Regions from separate parts of the Kocuria palustris genome, predicted to be linked through region 1. Evidence: riboswitches for the same ligand, from Rfam matches in the RefSeq annotation. Region 1 holds a riboswitch; each other region holds the start of a gene.

Region 1 (6,498 bases):
ACCGTCGTCCAACTGGCCGACCTGGCATTCGTCGTGGACGGAATCATCGTGCCTGCGCTGAGAGCCGCGGTCTCCGCCGCGGTGATCACCTCAGAAGAGGCCGACATCATCGAATACGCCGCGCGCAGAGGGACCTGTCGCGCCGGCGACTTCTCGGAGGTGATCCCCGGAAGCTCTTCGACGCGCAGTCAGCGCCTGCGCAGACTCGTCAGCACCGGACACCTTCAGATCCTCTCGAATCCGCGGCGCTACGCCGTGGACCTGCGCCGGAGCCCGATCACGATCCACGTCGTACGCCGGCTGGACGAGCTCGGGATGCTCCCAGCGATCCTCCGCGATCATGACTGAGGCCCCTCCTTAGCGAAGGGCCCCTGATGGACATCCAGAAGATGCTCGCCAGGGGCCCTCTATCTGCCGGCCTGCTCAGCTCTGCGACAGATCCCGCGACGGGGTGTCCGCCGTGGACGGCCTGCCCACGTAGGCCCCGCGGTACTTGGCCGCCGGGTGGGTGTCGAGCACCTTGGTCTGCCCGGCGCCGTAGACGTTCTCGCGCAGGGTGGGCCCGTCGTAGTCCGTGCGGTAGCGGCCGCGCTTCTGCAGCTCCGGGACCACGTGCTCCACGAAGTCCTCGAACGAGCCCGGGGACACGTGGTAGGCCAGGTTGATCCCGTCCAGCCCGCCCTCGTCGATCCAGGTCTCGAGCTGATCGGCCACGGTCTGCGGCGAGCCCACGACCACATCGCCCATGCCGCCGATCGCGCAGTGGCGGGCGATCTCCTCGCGGGTCCACTGCTTGGCCCCGTCCTGCATGGTGAACGGAGTGAGGAAGGACTGGATGGCCTCGGTCTTGACGTAGTTCAGGACCTCGTCCTCCTGGAACTTGGACAGATCCAGCCCGGACCAGCCGCCGATGATGGCCTGCGAGGCCTCCAGGTTGGCATAGCTCTGGTACTCGCGGTACTTGGCCTGGGCCTTCTCGTCGGTCTCGTCGACCACGACGGAGAGCATCGCGTAGATCTTCACGTCGTTCCGATCGCGCCCCTCGGCCTCGACCTTGTCGCGGATCCGGTCGGTCATGTACCGGGTGAGGTCCGGGCGCAGGGCGCCGATGAACACGGCCTCTGCGTGCTTGCCGGCGAAGGCCTGACCGCGCGAGGACGCCCCGGCCTGGAAGATCAGCGGCGTGCGCTGCGGGCTGGGCTCGGTGAGCGCCGCACCCGGCACCGAGAAGTGCTTGCCCTGGTGCTGGATCGGGTGGACCTTGGCCGGATCGGCGTAGATCCCGCGCTCCACGTCCTTCACGACGGCGTCGTCCTCCCAGGAGCCCTCCCACAGCTTGTAGCAGACGTCGAGGAACTCCTCGGCGAGCTCGTAGCGCTCGTCGTGCTCGATCTGCGTGGGCAGACCCTGGTTCTCGGCGGCCGAGGGCAGGTAGGAGGTCACCACGTTGAAGCCCACGCGCCCGCGGGTCAGATGATCCAGCGTCGCGTACTTGCGGGCCAGCGTGTACGGCTGCTCGTAAGTGACCGCGCTGGTCACGCCGAAGCCGAGGTTCTGGGTCACCGCGGCCATGGCGGAGATCTGCATGAACGGATCGTTGACCGGGACCTGCGCGCCGTCGGCGATCGAGGGGGCGGCCGAGTTGCGGTAGATGTCGTAGATGCCAACCACATCGGCCAGGAACAGGGCGTCGAAGCGGCCCCGCTCGAGCACCTGGGCCAGGTGCGTCCAGTACTCGATCGTGTTGTACTCCGTGGCCCGCGAGCGCGGGTGGCGCCACAGCCCGAAGCTCTGGTGATCCACGCAGGTCATGTCGAAGGCGTTCAGGGAGATCCGCTTGGCCATAGAAGGCTGCTCCTGAGAAGTACAGACCCACGCCCCGTGCGCCGCTCATACCGCGGCCAACCTGCGGGTCCAGCGCGTGCGTGCGCCGTACTTGCCGCACGCGGTCTAGCGAGCGGCCCGATCCTCACCTGGGGCACCCCGCTACGGGAGAGGGTTGCCGTCCGGCCAGCCAGGGCTGTGGGCCGGAACTCTTGATCGTGTGAGCGTCATCACATGCACACCTGAGGCGACAGTGCGAAGCCCGTGCCGCGCGTTGCCCCGCTCGTCCTCCGATTTGCTGTCTCCCCGGACCAGGGCATTGAATGACCCCCGGTTCCCATCCGGAGCGGCCGAGAGACCTGGCTCGTCGACGCCGCAGCAACCAGTGCCGTCCATCCGCGGCACAAGGTGCTAATGCCAGGACCGATGGAGTGATGTGATGATCTCTGCACCCCCGTCCGCCCTGAGCACGGTCGATGCCGCCTCCCTGACCTTCGACCGGGTCGGCAAGTCCTTCCCGTCTTCCGGGGGCCGCCGGCGCGACGTCCTGGCCGATGTCAGCTTCGAGGTCCGCCCCGGGGAGATCGTCTCCGTGCTGGGCCCGTCGGGCTGCGGCAAGTCCACCCTGCTGCGCGCGGTGGCCGGTCTCGGCACCGCCACGGCCGGCCGGGTCCTGATCGACGACGCGCCCGTGCGCGGCCTGGACCCCCGCTGCGCGGTGGGCTTCCAGGAGCCGCGGCTGCTGCCGTGGCGCACCGTGGCCCGCAACGTGGCGCTCGGACTGCCGCGCGGCGTGCGCGGCCTCGAGGCCGAGCAGCGGGTGGCCCACCTGCTCGAGCTGGTCGGGCTGTCCAGGCATGCGGAGGATCGCCCGTCGGAGATCTCCGGAGGCATGGCGCAGCGGGCCTCGCTGGCTCGGGCGCTGGCGCGCAACCCGCAGGTGCTGCTGCTCGACGAGCCGTTCGGCGCGCTCGACGCACTGACGCGCCTGAAGATGCAGGACCTGCTGCTGGAGATCCACGCCGCCGATCCCACGACGGTCCTGCTGGTCACCCACGACGTCGAGGAGGCCCTGGTGCTCTCCGACCGCGTGGTCGTGCTCGGGACGCCGCCGGAGGGCGGGCCGGCGGGCATCCAGGAGATCCTCACGGTCGACTCGCCGCGCCCGCGCCATCGCGATGATCCCGAGCTGACGGGTGCCCGCAGGCACCTGCTCGGCCTGCTGGGCGTGGAGGCATGAGCGGGCTGACGCGTCGTCGCCTGCTGGGCCTGGCCGCCGTCGGGGCCGCCGCCGCGCCCCTGTCCGGGTGCGTCATGGAGGGCGAGGGCCCGGGCCGCGGCATGGCCGCCGGCTCGGACACCGAGATCTACCTGGACTACGCGACCTACAACCCGCTGTCGCTGATCATCCGCGAGAAGGGCTGGCTGGAGACCGTCGCCGCCGAGGGCGGCCAGGAGGTCCACTGGACGTTCTCGGCCGGGTCCAACAAGGCCAACGAGTTCCTGCGCGGCGGGGCGATCGACATCGGCTCGACCGCGGGCTCGGCCGCGCTGCTGGCGCGCACCAACCGCTCCCCCATCCGCGCGATCGACATCTGCTCCCAGCCGGAGTGGGCAGCACTCGTGCGCACCGCGGACTCGCCCCTGCGCTCGGTCGAGGATCTGCGCGGCAGGTCGGTGGCGGCCACCAAGGGCACGGATCCCTACTTCTTCCTGCTGCAGGCGCTATCAGCGGCGGATATGGGCTTCGACGAGACCACCGTGGTCAACCTCCAGCACGCCGACGGCCGCTCCGCCCTGACCAGCGGGCAGGTGGACGCCTGGTCCGGGCTCGACCCGATCATGGCCGGCGCCGAGCAGGACGGGGCGGTGCTGTTCCAGCGCGACCTGGCCTTCAACACCTATTGCTTCCTCAACGCCCGCGAGCTGTTCCTGGAGATCAACCCGCGCGGGGCCCAGATGGTCGTGGACGTCTACGCCCACGCCCGCGCCTGGGCGCTGGAGAACCCCCAGGAGGGCATCGCGATCCTGGCCGAGGCCTCCGAGATCGAGACGACGACGGCCGAGCGGGTCTGGGAGCGCACGCACCTTGACATCGACCCGGTCCCCGGCGACGACCAGCTCGAGGTCCTCGAGCGCATCGCCCCGATCCTCGTGGAGACCGGTGACGTCCCCGACCTGGAGACCGTCCAGAAGGCCATCGACACCATCCTCGACGCGCGGTTCGCGCAGGAGGCCAGCGCCCATCGCGCGGCCGAGATCATCGAAGGGCACAGCGCATGAGCGTCACGACCACCTCCGCACCAGCCTCCGAGGCTCCGGAGCCCGCGGGCTCCGACCGTCCCGGCTCCCAGCGTCCGGACTCGCAGCGCTCGGTCCGCACCCCCGCCCCGCGGGGCTCCATCCTGCGCAGCCCCTGGGCCCGGGTCGGCCTGGGCCTGCTGCTGCCGGTGGCACTGCTCGCGCTGTGGCAGCTGCTGTCCACGAACGGCACGTTCTCCCCGGTGCAGCTGCCGCGTCCCCTGGCGGTCCTGCAGGCCGGTGGCGAGCTGCTGGCCGACGGGGCGCTGTGGACCCACATCGGGATCTCGACCCAGCGCGTGGTCGTCGGATTCGTGATCGGCTCGCTGCTCGGGCTGGCCGTGGGCGCCCTGATCGGGCTCTCCCCCTGGGCCAGCGCCCTGGGCTCGCCGCTGATCGGGGCGCTGCGCGCTGTGCCGTCGCTGGCGTGGGTGCCGCTGCTGCTGCTGTGGATCGGGATCGGCGAGAACTCCAAGGTGACCCTGGTGGCCATCGGCGCGTTCTTCCCCGTGTTCACCACGGTCTCGGCCGCTCTGCGGGAGGTCGACCGCCATCTCGTGGAGGCCGCCCGATCCTTCGGCTTCTCCGGTCTGCGCCTGCTGCTGACCGTCCAGCTGCCGGCGGTCATGCCCTCTGTGATCTCCGGCCTGCGCCTGGCCCTGGCCCAGGCCTGGCTGTTCCTGGTGGCCGCCGAGCTGCTCGGCTCCTCGATGGGCCTGGGCTTCCTGCTCACCGACTCCCAGAACAACGGGCGCACCGACCGCCTGCTGCTGGCCATCGTCCTGCTGGCGATCCTGGGCAAGCTCACCGACGCCCTGCTCGGGCTGTTCGAGCGCTGGGTCCAGGCCCGCTGGGGCGCAGTGCGCCGGACCTGAGACCCTGGAAGCCGTCCTCGACCCGTTCCGAGAACCCGCCCGCAGCCGCGGGCACCCCGCAAGGAGCACCCGTATGAGCGCAACGCAGTCCTACTCCGATCCCCTGGCCCCCACGCCGAATCCCGCGCGGATCTCCGATGAGGCGCGCGTGGCCTTCTGGGCCGAGCAGGCCTCCCGCCTGGACTGGGCGCAGCCGTGGCACACGACGCACCGCTTCGACAAGCCGCAGCGGATCGGCACCGACGACGACGGCAGCCCCACCTACTCGGTACCCGAGATCGCCTGGTTCGAGGGCGGCAAGCTCAACGTCGCCGTCAACTGCGTGGACCGCCATGTGGAGGCCGGGCGCGGCTCGCACGTGGCCCTGCACTTCGAGGGCGAGCCCGGCGACCGCCAGACCTGGACCTACGCCGACCTGCAGAAGGCCGTGGCCCGGGCTGCGAACGCGCTGGAGTCGCTGGGCGTGGTCCAGGGCGACCGCGTGGTGATCTACCTGCCGGTGATCCCGGAGACCGTGATCATCACGCTGGCCTGCGCCCGGATCGGGGCGGTGCACTCACTGGTCTTCGGAGGCTTCTCCGCCGAGGCGCTGCGCTTCCGCGTCGAGGACACCGGCGCCAAGGTCCTGGTCACCACCGACGGGCAGAACCGCCGCGGCAAGGTGGTGCCGGTCAAGGCCCAGGCAGATGAAGCGTGTGCCGGCACCAACGCGATCGAGCACGTGCTCGTGGTGCGCCGGACCTCCCGGCCCGGCAACGCGAAGCTGCCGGCCGGCAAGCGCGGGGCGCGCTCCAAGGACCAGATGGAGCTGCCCTGGACCCAGGGCCGGGACCTGTGGTGGCACGAGCTGCTCGAGTCGGTCTCCGACGTCCACGAGGCGCAGGCCTTCGACGCCGAGACGCCGCTGTTCATCATCTACACCTCCGGGACCACCGGCAGGCCCAAGGGCCTGGTGCACACCATGAGCGGCTACCTGGTCCAGGCCGCCTACACGCACGCGCTGCTCTTCGACCTGCTGCCGGATGCCCCGGACGACCACGGCGTGCTGCGCCCGCAGGAGCTCTCCGCTGTCAACGACCCCGCCAAGGTGGATTCGGCGGTCCACTGGTGCACCGCCGATCTGGCCTGGGTCACCGCGCACACCTACGAGATCTACGGCCCGCTGGTCAACGGCGTCACCGAGGTCATCTACGAGGGCACTCCGAGCACCCCGGACTTCGGCCGGCACTTCGACATCATCGAGCGCTACGGCGTGACGACCTACTACACCGCCCCCACGCTGATCCGCTCGCTCATGGGCGCGTTCCCCAAGGGCCTGCCCAAGGTCTGGAACCTGTCCTCGATCCGCCTGCTGGGCTCGGTGGGCGAGTCCATCAATCCCGAGGCCTGGCGGTGGCTGCGCGAGCAGGTGGGCCGCGGCGAGGTCCCGTTCGTGGACACCTGGTGGCAGTCCGAGACCGGCTCCTGCGTGGCCTCGCCCCGGCCCCACGATCCGCAG
Region 2 (6,498 bases), 1.4 Mb from region 1:
GCCAGACCCCCGTGCGCATGGCGGCGTCGATCTCCACTCTCAGCGTCACGCTCTTCTACCTCCTGGCGCAGATGGCAGGCGCGGGTGCGCTCGTGTCCCTTCTGCTGGGGGTGACCTCCCGCACCGGGCAGTCCGTGGTGATCCTGGCCGTGGGCGTCCTGATGATCGCCTACGTGCTGATCGGCGGCATGAAGGGCACCACGTGGGTGCAGATCATCAAGGCCTGCCTGCTGGTCGCCGGCGTGGCGGTCATGACGGTGTGGGCACTGGCGCTGTTCGGCTTCAGCTTCTCCGGCCTGCTCGGGGGAGCCGTGGACACCGCAGGCGACCACGCGATCCTGGAGCCCGGGCTGCGCTACGGGCTCAGCGAGGTCACCAAGCTCGACTTCGTCTCCCTCGGCCTGGCCCTCGTGCTCGGCGCGGCGGGCCTGCCCCACGTGCTGATGCGCTTCTACACGGTCCCCACGGCCAAGGAGGCCCGCAAGTCGGTGGTCTGGGCCATCGTGCTGATCGGCACCTTCTACCTCTTCACCCTGGTGCTCGGCTATGCGGCCGCGGCCCTGATCGGCGCCGACCGCATCGCGGCGGCTCCGGGCGGAGTGAACTCGGCGGCGCCGCTGCTGGCCTACGAGCTCGGCGGATCCCTGCTGCTCGGATTCATCGCAGCCGTCGCCTTCGCCACGATCCTGGCGGTCGTGGCGGGTCTGGCCATCACGGCATCGGCGTCGTTCGCCCACGACATCTACGGCAACGTGATCAAGAAGGGCAAGGCCACCGGCAAGGAGGAGCTGCGGGTCGGCAAGATCACCGTGGTCGTGATCGGCGTCGTGGCCGTCCTGGGCGGGATCGGTGCGCAGGGGCAGAACGTCGCCTTCCTGGTGGCCCTGGCCTTCGCGGTCGCAGCCTCGGCGAACCTGCCCACGATCCTGTTCTCGCTGTACTGGAAGCGCTTCACCACCCGCGGCGCGGTGTGGTCCATGTACGGCGGCCTGATCACCGCGGTCGTGCTGATCATCTTCTCCCCGGTGATGTCCGGGGCGGAGACCTCCATGATCGCCAGCGCCGACTTCGCCTGGTTCCCGCTGACCAACCCGGGCATCGTCTCGATCCCGGTCGGCTTCCTGCTGGCCATCATCGGCTCGCTCACGGAGCGCCGCCGCGAGAACCGCGAGAAGCAGGCCGAGATGGAAGTCCGCTCCATGACGGGAGTCGGGGCCGAGCCCCCAGTCGATCACTGAGCTGCGCGGCTCTCGGATCATCTCGGGGCTGACCTGGGGCGATTCGACGCACAAGTGCATCTGAGCGAAGTGTGAGAGACGCCTCAGCGGCTCGGGGCAAGGATGCTCGCCTCGAGCCGCTCAGGGGATACTCTCAAGTAGATGCTCAGCAGTCTGAGCACTCGACCCCCAGTTCAGGGACGTCGCACTGGCGTCCCGGAAGAGGAGAAGCACCATGATCGGATCCATCATCGCCTGGTTGGTCCTCGGCATCATCGCCGGCGCCATCGCCAAGCTCATCATGCCCGGCAAGCAGGGCGGCGGCATCGTGATGACCATCATCCTGGGCATCGTCGGCGCCTTCGTCGGCGGCCTGATCGCCATGGTCATCCCGGGCCTGCACCAGGCCGGCAGCACCCTGTCCATCGGCTCGATCGTGCTCGCCATCATCGGCGCGCTCGTCGTGCTGTTCATCTACGGCGCCCTCACCAAGGGCAGCCGCGGCGGTGCCGTCGAGCGCTGAGCCGACGCGTTCCGCAGCACCTGCAAGCGCCCCGTCCCTCGTCGAGAGGGGCGGGGCGCTTCGTCTCCTCCGGGCCAGGGGGCGTGCGCGGAAGGGGGGCGCGTCCAACGCGCTCCGGCAACGCTGGAGGCAGGTCGGCATACTGGAGCCATGTCCGAGATCTCCAGCGAACAGCGTCCCGCACCCGAGGCTCCCCTGTGGGCCGAGTCCCAGCGCCGCATCTGCATCCTGGGCTCGACCGGCTCCATCGGCACACAGGCGCTCGACGTCGTGCGCACCGCCGCGGCGTCGGCCGATCAGCAGGACCCATTCCGGGTGGTGGCCCTGGCGGCCGGCTCGTCGAACCTCGAGCTGCTCGCGGAGCAGGCCGTCGAGACCCGGGCCCCGCTCGTGGCGACGTCCGGCGATGTCCAGGACGCGGCGCTGCTCGAGCGCATGATCGCCTCGCGGGTCCTGGCGCTGGGGGAGGACTATTCCCCGCAGATCCTCGCGGGATCGAAGGCCGCCGTGCAGGCGGCGCGAGCGCCGGAGGCCGATCTCGTCCTCAACGGCATCACCGGCTCGATCGGGCTGGCCCCCACCCTTGCCGCCCTGGAGGCCGGCAAGCTGCTGGCCCTGGCCAACAAGGAGTCGCTGATCGCCGGCGGTGAGCTGGTGCGCCGGGCCGCGCAGGCCTCCCCGCACGACGACCCGCTGATCCCCGTGGACTCCGAGCACTCAGCCCTGGCCCAGGCGCTGCGCAGCGGCGCGTCGGCAGAGGTCGATCGGCTCGTGCTGACGGCCTCCGGCGGACCCTTCCGCGGGCGCTCGCGCGATTCCCTGCGGGACGTGCGCCCGCAGGACGCCCTGGCACATCCCACCTGGGACATGGGGCTGATGGTGACCACGAACTCCTCGACCATGGTCAACAAGGCCCTCGAGGTCCTCGAGGCCCACCTGCTCTTCGATATCCCCTTGGAGCGCATCGACGTGGTGGTGCACCCGCAGTCCGTCGTGCACTCGATGGTGCAGTTCGTGGACGGCTCCACCATGGCTCAGGCCTCCCCGCCGGACATGCGCCTGCCGATCGCGCTGGGCCTCGGCTGGCCGCATCGGGTCCCGGGCGCCGCCTCGCCGTGCGACTGGACTCAGGCGGCGACCTGGAGCTTCGAGCCGCTGGATGAGGAGGCCTTCCCAGCGGTGCGTCTGCTCAAGGAGGCGGCGGCTTCCGGGTCCACCGGCCCTGCCGTGTTCAACGCCGCGAACGAGCAGGCGGTCCTGGCCTTCCACGCCGGGCGCCTGGGCTTCCTGGAGATCGTCGAGCTCGTGGCCGAAGTCGTGCGGGAGCATGAGCCCATCGACGAGCTGAGCCTCGAATCGGTGCTGGCAGCCGAGGCCTGGGCTCGCTCCCGCGCTGATGAGCTGGTGAGGCAGAGGCGTCGATGAGCCGGCCTCCGGGACGCGGCCGACGTGCAGTCGGTGCCTGAGCCAGAGCCCGTGCCAGGCCTCGTGGGGGGCTCGCCCGCACCGGACTCAGATGCTAGGATCTGCGCCGGATGACGAGATCCGGCGCGAAGCTCTGGCTGGCCGGACGGCAACCCTCTCACCGTGGTGGGGTGCCCCAGATGACCATCCGGCTCCGGTTCCGCACCGCGGCAAGCACGGATTTGGGTTCGTGCGCAGCATCGATGCGCACGCCTGACGTTCAGCGCCGCCGGTCACCCCGATGGGATCGGACAGCTCGCTGAACGAAAGGCAACCCCTCCCATGCGCGCACACCGTCTCTCCGCCCTGGCCGTGACCACAGTCCTCGGCCTGACCCTCGCCGGCTGCGGCGGCGGCGACTCCGATGAGGCCCCCTACGACGACGGGGTCATCAAGATCGGCGTCGTCGGCACCACCCCCGTGAACGAGGCCCTCGTGGAGAAGGCCGAGGAGGAGGGCATCACCGTCGAGCTGGTCGAGCTCTCCGAGTACAGCCAGGTCAACCCGGCGACCGTCTCCGGCGACGTCGACATGAACTGGTTCCAGCACATCGCGTACCTGGCGGACTACAACAACAGCTCCGGGGAGACCATCACCCCGATCGCCTCGACCTCGATCTACCCGCTGGGCCTGTACTCCAACAAGTACGAGTCGCTCGAGGACATCCAGGACGGCGACGAGATCGCCATCCCCAACGACTCGATCAACCAGTCGCGCGCGCTGCTGCTGCTGCAGGCCAACGGCCTGGTCGAGTTCACCTCGGACACCACCGCCCCGACCGAGTCGGACATCGACACCGAGGCCTCGAAGGTCTCCGTCACCCCGGTCTCGGCCGAGCAGACCGTGCTGTCCCTGGACTCCGTGGCTGGCTCCGTCATCAACAACGACTTCCTGGCCCGCGGCGACATCGATCCCGATTCGGCCCTGGCCTCCGACGGCGCCGAGAACGAGAACGCCCGTCCGTACGTGAACCTGTTTGCCACCACCGAGGCCAACAAGGACGACGAGACCCTCCACAAGGTCGCCGATCTCTTCCACACCCCGGAGGTCGAGGAGGCCGAGAAGGAGGACAGCAAGGGCACCGCGGTGACCATGGACCTCTCGCAGGAGGAGCTGGAGCAGGTCCTCTCCGATTACGAGGAGGACCTCCAGAAGTGACCCCGGCCGAGCAGTTCCACCCCGACAGCGAGCCGGTGGCCGACGCCGCTGACACGCAGCGGCGTCGGCCCGGGCCCGAGACCGAGGCGATCGTGCGCTTCGACGGCGTCACCAAGTCCTTCACCACGGGCAAGGGCAGGACCAAGCGGGACGTGACCGCAGTCGACGATGTCACCCTCGACATCCGCCGAGGCGAGATCTTCGGCGTGATCGGCTACTCGGGTGCCGGCAAATCCACGCTCGTGCGCCTGATCAACGGCCTGGAGCCGGTGACCTCCGGCGTCGTCGAGGTCGACGGCCGCCGGGTCGACGGCCGCACCGAGAATCAGCTGGCCCCGATCCGTCGCGACATCGGCATGATCTTCCAGCAGTTCAACCTGTTCACGTCGCGCTCCGTGGCCGGCAACGTCGAGTACCCGCTGAAGCAGGCGGGCTGGTCGGCGGCCGATCGCAGGGCGCGCGTGAAGGAGCTGCTCGAGTTCGTCGGGCTCTCCGAGCGGGCGGGCAACTACCCCGAGCAGCTCTCGGGCGGGCAGAAGCAGCGCGTGGGCATCGCCCGGGCGCTGGCTGCCAACCCCAAGATCCTGCTGGCCGACGAGTCCACCTCCGCACTGGACCCGGAGACCACCCAGGAGGTGCTGGCGCTGCTGCGCCGGGCCAACCGGGAGTTCGGGATCACGGTCGTGCTGATCACCCACGAGATGGACGTGGTGCGCTCGATCGCCGATCGCGTCGCGGTCATGGACAGCGGACGCGTGGTCGAGATGGGCCCCACGGCCCAGATCTTCTCGGCCGGGCAGTCGCCCACGACCCGTCGCTTCGTCTCCACCGTCGTCCACGCCGAGCCGGACGCCGAGGAGCTCGCGCACCTGCGCGCGCGCCACGACGGCCGCCTGGTGGTCATGGAGATCCGCGAGGGCGTCGATGTCGGCACGGTGCTCAGCCGCGCCGCCGCTGAGCGCGGCGTGGGCTTCAGGATCGTGTTCGGCGGGGTGTCGGTGCTGCAAGAGCAGTCCTTCGGCTCCCTGACCGTCGAGCTGCTGGGCGAGCCGCAGGCCGTGGAGGACACGATCGCCCGGCTTGCAGAGGCCACGACCGTGAAGGAGGTGTCGGCATGACCAACTGGTCCGTTCTCGGCCCTCAGCTGCTGACGTCCATCGGCGAGACCCTCTACATGGTCGTGGTGACCATGATCATCGCGGGGTTCCTGGGCCTGGTCTTCGGCGTCGCGCTGTACGTCACGCGTCCGGGCGGCATCTATGCGAACCGCCCGCTGAACACCGCGATCAACCTGATCGTGAACTTCGTGCGGCCGATCCCGTTCATCATCCTGCTGGCGGCCCTCGGCCCGCTGACGGAGACGGTGATCGGGACCAGGCTCGGGCAGAACGCCGCGATCTTCGCCATGACGATCGCCGCCCTGTTCGCGGTCGCGCGCATCGTCGAGCAGAACCTCATGTCGGTGGATCCCGGTGTGATCGAGGCGGCTCGCTCCATGGGCGTCTCGCGGTTCCGGATCATCACCACGGTGATCCTGCCGGAGGCCCTGGGCCCTCTGGTGCTCGGCTACACGTTCCTGGTCATCGGTGTGACCGACATGTCCGCCATGGCCGGTGCCATCGGCGCTGGCGGTCTGGGCGACTTCGCGCTGCGGCTGGGCTACCAGCGCTTCAACGACGAGGTCACCTGGGCTGCGGTCGCGGTCATCATCGTCCTGGTGCAGACCGTGCAGTTCGTCGGCAACGCCATGGCGCGCAGGATCATGCGCCGCTGACCCGTCAGCGGCACCGCCTCACGGGCGTGGGCCCGGCTTCCTCCAGGGGAGCCGGACCCGCGCCCGTCGTCGTGATCCTCATCCTTCCCCGGGCCCCGTCCTGAGGGACCACGACGACGGGCGAAGCCCACGGAAGCCCAAGGGCGAGGCAACCGCTGTGCCGTCCTGCCGGTGTGGTGGGATATGCGCGTGACCGTCCTGATCTTCGTCCTCGGCGTCCTGCTGGCAGCCCTGGCCCTCATCGCCTCGATCGCCCTGCACGAGGTGGGACACCTGCTGCCCGCCAAGCTGTTCCGGGTGCGGGTGATGCAGTACATGGTGGGCTTCGGGCCCACGCTGTTCTCGCGGGTGCGCGGGGAGAC
Region 3 (6,498 bases), 690 kb from region 1:
GCGCGGGATCCACGGCCGGCTCCTTGGTGCTCAGCTTGTGCCCGATCCAGAAGGCCAGGAACAGCGGCAGGCCGACGTACGAGGACAGCAGCGACATGGGCGTCACTGTCCCGGTCACGAAGGCGTCGTAGCCCTGGCCCAGGATGACCAGCAGGCACATGATCAGCGCGACGATCGGGCCGGCGGGGAAGAACCGTGAGCGGAACGGCAGCTCGGACAGCGGCCGCCCCTGCGCCTTGAAGGCCCGGCGGAAGCAGTAGTGCGTCCAGGCGATGCCCGCCCACACGATGAAGCCCGCCAGAGCCGAGGCGTTGAGCAGCCAGGTGTAGGCCGCGCCCTCGCCGATGAACGTGGTGAGGAAGGCCAGCAGGCCGAAGGACGAGGTCACCAGCAGCGCCCGCATGGGCACGCCGCGGCGGTTGACCTTGGCCAGCCAGGCCGGGGCCTTGCCGTCGGTGGCCATGGACCAGAGCATGCGCGTGGAGGCATACAGCCCGGAGTTGCCGGCCGAGAGGATGGCCGTGAGGATCACGGCGTTCATGACGGAGCCGGCGAAGGCCACGCCCGCGTTCTGCAGCACCAGGGTGAACGGCGAGATCGCGACGTCCTCGATGTCCGAGGCCAGCAGGTTCGGGTGCGTGTACGGCAGCAGGAAGCCGATCACGATGATCGCCAGCACGTAGAACAGCAGGATGCGCACGAACACGGTGCGGATCGCCTTGGGCACGGTGCGCTCGGGGTCCTCGGCCTCACCGGCCGCCACGCCCACGAGCTCGGTGCCCTGGAACGCGAAGCCGGCGACCATGAAGATCGCCAGGATCGACATGGGCCCGCCCACGAACGGCGCCTGCCCGTCGGTCCAGTTGCCGAAGCCGGGGGCGTCGCCGCCCATGATGCCCAGCACCATCAGCACGCCCAGCACCAGGAAGACGACGACGGCGGCCACCTTGATCGCCGAGAGCCAGAACTCGCCCTCGCCGTAGGCCCGCGTGGACAGGGCGTTGAGCCCGAAGACGATCAGCAGGAACAGCGCCGACCAGACCCAGGCGGGGACGTCGGGGAGCCAGTAGCGCATGACCAGTGCGGCCGCCACGAGCTCCGCGGCCAGGGTGATGGCCCAGTTGAACCAGTAGTTCCAGCCGATCGCGAAGCCGAAGGACGGCGAGACGTAGCGCGCCGCGTGGTCGCCGAAAGATCCGGAGGTAGGACGCCAGGCGGACATCTCGCCCAGGGACTGCATGAGCAGGAAGACCATGAGCCCGATCGCTATGTAGGCCACGAGCGCACCGCCGGGCCCGGCCGTGGCGATCGAGTTGCCGGAGGCCACGAACAGCCCGGTGCCGATCGCACCGCCCATGGCGATCATGGTCATGTGCCGGGTCTTGAGGCTGCGGCGCAGGCCCTCGCCCTCGGACCGCGCCGAGGCGGGGTCCAGTCTGGTGCTCTGTGTGGACACGGTCAGTCACTTCCGACGTCGGGGATCGAACGGCGCCGCGACGGGCATCGATCAGGGGCGCCTGCATGCACGATGAGGCGCAGCACGCCCAGGGGTCTGCCAGATGCTATCCGACACGGCGGGCGAGCCCGGTCCGCGCGCGGGACGGTCACGCAGCGGATGATGACAGATCGGCACCCCATCAGGGCTGATGGGGTGCCGATCTGTCACCATCCCGAGCGCCTGTCATCGCACAGGCGAGGCGACGTCAGTCGATCAGGTCGCGCAGCTCGATCGTGTTCTCGCGGCCCGGGCCCACGCCGATCGCGGAGAACCGGGTGCCGGACATGGACTCGAGGGTCAGGACGTAGTCGCGCGCATTGGCCGGCAGGTCCTCGAGGGTCTGGGCCTGCGAGATGTCCTCCGACCAGCCGGGGAAGGTCTCGTAGATCGGCTTGGCGTGGTGGAACTCGGTCTGCGTCATGGGCATCTCGTCGTGGCGCACGCCGTCGACGTCGTAGGCCACGCACACCGGGATCTCCTCGAGCCCGGTGAGGACGTCGAGCTTGGTCACGAAGTAGTCCGTGAAGCCGTTGATCCGCGAGGCGTGACGCGCCATCACGGCGTCGTACCAGCCGGTGCGGCGCGGGCGCCCGGTGTTCACGCCGAACTCGCCGCCCACGGTGCGCAGCCGCTCCCCGGACTCGTCGAACAGCTCGGTGGGGAACGGACCGGCACCCACGCGGGTCGTGTACGCCTTGATGATGCCGATCGAGCGGGTCAGGCGCGTGGGCCCGATGCCCGCGCCCACGCAGGCGCCGCCGGTGGTGGGGTTCGACGAGGTCACGAACGGGTACGTGCCGTGATCGACGTCCAGGAAGGTGGCCTGCCCGCCCTCGAGCAGGACGGTCTCGTCGCGGTCCAGGGCGTCGTTGAGCAGGCGCGTGGAGTCCACGATCATGGGCGCCATGCGCTCGGCGTAGCCCATGAAGTAGTCCACGATCTCGTCGGTCTCGAACGCGCGGCGGTTGTAGACCTTGAGCAGCAGCTCGTTCTTCTGCCGCAGGGCGCCCTCGATCTTCTGGCGCAGGATCGACTCGTCGAGGATGTCCTGCGCGCGCAGGCCCAGGCGCCCGATCTTGTCCATGTACGCCGGCCCGATGCCGCGACCGGTGGTGCCGATCGCGCGCTTGCCCAGGAACCGCTCGGTGACCTGGTCGAGGGTCTGGTGGTACGGGGCCACCAGGTGCGCATTGGCCGAGATGCGCAGCTTGGAGGTGTCCGCGCCGCGGGCCTCGAGGCCGTCGATCTCCTCGAACAGCGCCTGCGGGTTGACCACCACGCCGTTGCCGATCACGGGGGTGGCCCGCGGGGAGAGGATGCCTGCGGGCAGCAGCTTGAGCTCGAACTTGTCGCCGCCCACCACCACGGTGTGCCCGGCGTTGTTGCCGCCGTTCGGCTTCACGACGTAGTCCGCGCGGCCGCCGAAGATGTCCGTGGCCTTGCCCTTGCCCTCATCGCCCCACTGGGCTCCGACGATCGAGATGGCTGGCATGCGACTGCTCTCCTGACTGGGCCCGCACGAGGTCTGGATGCTGCGCCACGCGCCTTGTGGAGGCCATGGCGGATCGCGCGCCACGGGCCGAGGGCGCGACGGTCCGGGGCGATCCTATCGCGCGCCCCTCCCTGGCGGCCGTGGGAGATCTCGGGGGTTGACAAGCAGGGCCGCCTGGGGTGGTATCTATCTCGCTATCTATCCAGAGTGACCGAGAGACCTGGCTCGTCGACGTCGCAGCAACCATCCCCGCGGATCTCGCGGGGAACGGTGCTCCCGCCAGGACCGATGGAGCGTCTTCTCAGACTTCCGTGGTCCACCGGACCCGTGCCCCGCCGCGTCTTCAGCGGCGGCGCGGGCCTCCGTGCGCACCCCGTGGTCTGCCCTCCATCGGGCATCCACGGAAAGGCGAACACGGAATGCCCGATCACCATCCCGCAGCACCGCGCTCGGATCGTCCCCCGGAGACGGGGGCGCCGTCGCGCCGCAAGCCGGTGCCCGCGCTGTCCTACGAGCTCTACCCGCCGCGCAGCGCAGCCAGCACCGAGTCCCTCCTGCAGACCATCGAGGCCCTGGCGCCCACGGTGCCGGACTACGTGTCGGTCACCGCGGCGGTCGATCCGCAGCGCCGCGTCCAGTCCATGGCGCTGCTGTCCCACCTGATCTTCGAGACCCCGCTGCGCCCCCTGGCCCACGTGCTGTGCACGGGAGTCACGGAGACGCAGCTGCGCGAGCTGATCCACGAGCTGCTGGACCTGGGCGTGCGCGGCGTCCTGGCCCTGCGCGGGGACCGGGATCCGGCCGTCGAGCCCGGCCCTGAGGAGCTGCCCTTCGCCCGGCATCTGGTGGACCTGATCCGCTCGGTCGAGCGCGGCCGAGCCGCCCAACTGTGCGCCGGCAACGTCTCGATCGGCGTGGCCGCCTATCCGATCAAGCACCCCGAGTCGACCTCCGTGCACCAGGACCTCGAGGTGCTGCTGGCCAAGCAGCGCGCCGGCGCCGACTTCGCGATCACTCAGCTCTACCCCGAGGCCGACGACTACGCCGCCTTCGTGTCCCGGGCTCGTCGCGCCGGAGTGGAGCTGCCGATCATCCCCGGGATCATGCCGGTCACGAGCCTGCGCCGGTACCTGCGCATCTGCGACCTGGCCGGCCTGGAGCCGGACCCGCTGCTGGCCCACGAGCTCGAGACGGCCGACTCGGACGCCGAGCGCCACCGGATCGGCGTCCGCTCTGCCGTGCACAGCGCACGCGCTGCCTTGGATTCCGGGGCTCCCGGGCTGCACCTCTACACGTTCAACCAGCACGAGGCCGCCCTGGACGTCCTGGAGCAGCTCGATCTGCCCCGCCCCACCCCTTCAGCCGGACTCGCCGGACTCATCCCCGCATCCCAGCCCGCCGACGGGCGCCCCATCCGCACCTATGAGGAGACCGCAGTGACCATCTCGAACGACGCCCAGCCCGCCGCCTTCCCGACCGCCACGATCCTGGGCTATCCCCGCATCGGCCCGAACCGCGAGCTCAAGCGCGCGCTCGAGTCGCACTGGGCCGGACGCAGCGACCTGGAGCAGCTCGAGTCCTCCGCCGCCGAGCTGCGTGCCTCCACCGCCGAGCGCCTCGAGGGGCTGGGCCTGGCGCAGGCCTCGGCCGTGCCCGGCTCCTACGCGCTCTACGACCACGTGCTCGACACCCTGATCGCCGTCGGCGCGGTGCCGACGCGCTTCGGCGACCTGCGCACCGAGACCGGAACCGTGGACCGCTCCGGGGAGTTCGTGCTGGCCCGCGGCGACGACGCCCGGCAGCCGCTCGAGATGACCAAGTGGTTCGACACCAACTACCACTACCTGGTGCCCGAGATCGGCGCGCAGACGCAGTTCGCCGCAGCGCCCGGCCGCCTGCTGGAGCAGCTGGCCGAGGCCTCCGAGCAGGGCCGGAGCCTGCGCCCCGTGCTCGTGGGCCCGGTGACCTTCCTGGCCCTGGCCAAGGACGACGGCACCGCAGCCGAGCCCATCGAGCCCCTGGATCGTCTCGAGGAGCTGCTGCCGGTCTACGGCGAGATCCTCGCAGCACTCAAGGATGCCGGCGCCGAGTGGGTGCAGATCGACGAGCCCGCCCTGGTCGCGGACCACTCCCGCCTCTCTCAGCAGGACCTGCGCGCGGCGATCGAGCGCGCGGCCGGATACCTGGGCGGGCTCGACGAGCGCCCCCAGCTGCTGCTCACCTCCCCCTACGGCGATGCGGGCGAGCTGCTCGGCGCGCTGACCGGCTCGGGTGCCGAGGCCGTGCACGTGGACCTCATCCGCGGCGGTCTCACCGACGACCAGCTCGGCCTGTTCACTTCGGCAGACGCCCCGGTGCTCGTGGCCGGAGTCGTCAACGGGCGCAACGTCTGGCGCACCGACCTCTCCGCCGCACTCGAGCGGCTCGAGGGCTTCCGCGACGCAGGCGCCCGGGTCTCCGTGGCCACGTCGAACTCGCTGATCCACGTGCCGCACACCCTCGAGGCCGAGCCCGAGCTCGACCCCGAGATCCGGTCCTGGCTGGCCTTCGCCGACGAGAAGGTGCGCGAGGTCGCCGTCCTGGCACGCGGGCTCGCCGAGGGCCGCGGGGCCGTGGCCGCCGAGCTGCAGGAGGCCGACGAGGCCCGCCGCACCCGCGCTGCGGCCCCGGGTGTGCGCATCGACGAGGTCCGCGGCCGCACTGCCTCCCTCACCGAGGCCGACTCGCAGCGCGGCACCGCCGAGCAGCGTCGCGCAGCCCAGGCGGAACGCTCGTTCGGCAGCGGCCGCCTTCCAGTGCTGCCCACCACCACGATCGGGTCCTTCCCCCAGACCGGGGAGGTCCGCCGCGCCCGCGCCGATCACCGCGCCGGACGGATCGACGACGCCGCCTACGACGGCTTCCTGCGCGAGGAGATCTCCCGGGTCATCGCCCTGCAGGACGAGCTCGGCCTGGACGTGCTGGTGCACGGCGAGCCGGAGCGCAACGACATGGTCCAGTACTTCGCCGAGCACTTCGACGGCTTCGCGACGACCGCCAACGGCTGGGTGCAGTCCTACGGCTCCCGAGCCACGCGTCCGTCGATCCTGTGGGGCGACGTCTCCCGCGAGGGCGAGGGGCTGCGCGGCGAGGCCTTCACGGTCCCGTGGATCACCTGGGCGCAGCAGCAGACCGACAAGCCGGTCAAGGGCATGCTCACCGGGCCGGTCACCATCCTGGCCTGGTCGTTCGTGCGCGACGACCAGCCGCTGGCAGAGACCGCCGATCAGGTGGCCCTGGCCCTGCGCGATGAGATCGCCGACCTCGAGGACGCTGGGATCGGCATCATCCAGGTCGACGAGCCGGCCCTGCGCGAGCTGCTGCCCCTGCGCCGAGCCGATCGCAGCGCCTACCTGGACTGGTCGGTCGAGTCCTTCCGCCGGGCGACCTCCTCGGTCGACGACGCCACGCAGATCCACACGCACCTGTGCTACTCGGAGTTCGGCGAGGTCATCGCCGGCGTAGACGC

The links. Region 1 has a riboswitch for S-adenosylmethionine ahead of JOE55_RS09335 (ABC transporter ATP-binding protein). Riboswitches for the same ligand answer to the same signal wherever they lie in the genome.
Region 2: it holds a riboswitch for S-adenosylmethionine, as region 1 does, so the genes downstream of both, JOE55_RS03120 (MetQ/NlpA family ABC transporter substrate-binding protein) here and JOE55_RS09335 (ABC transporter ATP-binding protein) in region 1, are expected to answer to the same signal.
Region 3: it holds a riboswitch for S-adenosylmethionine, as region 1 does, so the genes downstream of both, metE (5-methyltetrahydropteroyltriglutamate--homocysteine S-methyltransferase) here and JOE55_RS09335 (ABC transporter ATP-binding protein) in region 1, are expected to answer to the same signal.

What each region holds. Positions count from the first base shown of each region.
Region 1 covers NZ_JAFBCR010000001.1:2,092,460-2,098,957, reverse strand. Annotated here, with positions in the region: gene JOE55_RS09345 (Fic family protein) at 1-348, shown strand, start outside; gene JOE55_RS09340 (LLM class flavin-dependent oxidoreductase) at 424-1,845, opposite strand; SAM riboswitch class IV at 1,928-2,042, opposite strand; SAM riboswitch class I at 2,159-2,265, shown strand; gene JOE55_RS09335 (ABC transporter ATP-binding protein) at 2,264-3,064, shown strand; gene JOE55_RS09330 (aliphatic sulfonate ABC transporter substrate-binding protein) at 3,061-4,107, shown strand; gene JOE55_RS09325 (ABC transporter permease) at 4,104-5,000, shown strand; gene JOE55_RS09320 (AMP-binding protein) at 5,074-6,498, shown strand, end outside.
Region 2 covers NZ_JAFBCR010000001.1:729,584-736,081, reverse strand. Annotated here, with positions in the region: gene JOE55_RS03135 (solute symporter family protein) at 1-1,238, shown strand, start outside; gene JOE55_RS03130 (GlsB/YeaQ/YmgE family stress response membrane protein) at 1,453-1,740, shown strand; gene dxr (1-deoxy-D-xylulose-5-phosphate reductoisomerase) at 1,891-3,165, shown strand; SAM riboswitch class IV at 3,275-3,387, shown strand; gene JOE55_RS03120 (MetQ/NlpA family ABC transporter substrate-binding protein) at 3,487-4,362, shown strand; gene JOE55_RS03115 (ATP-binding cassette domain-containing protein) at 4,398-5,480, shown strand; gene JOE55_RS03110 (methionine ABC transporter permease) at 5,477-6,136, shown strand; gene JOE55_RS03105 (M50 family metallopeptidase) at 6,326-6,498, shown strand, end outside.
Region 3 covers NZ_JAFBCR010000001.1:1,398,740-1,405,237, forward strand. Annotated here, with positions in the region: gene JOE55_RS06150 (amino acid permease) at 1-1,372, opposite strand, end outside; gene JOE55_RS06155 (adenylosuccinate synthase) at 1,704-2,990, opposite strand; SAM riboswitch class I at 3,186-3,285, shown strand; gene metE (5-methyltetrahydropteroyltriglutamate--homocysteine S-methyltransferase) at 3,410-6,498, shown strand, end outside.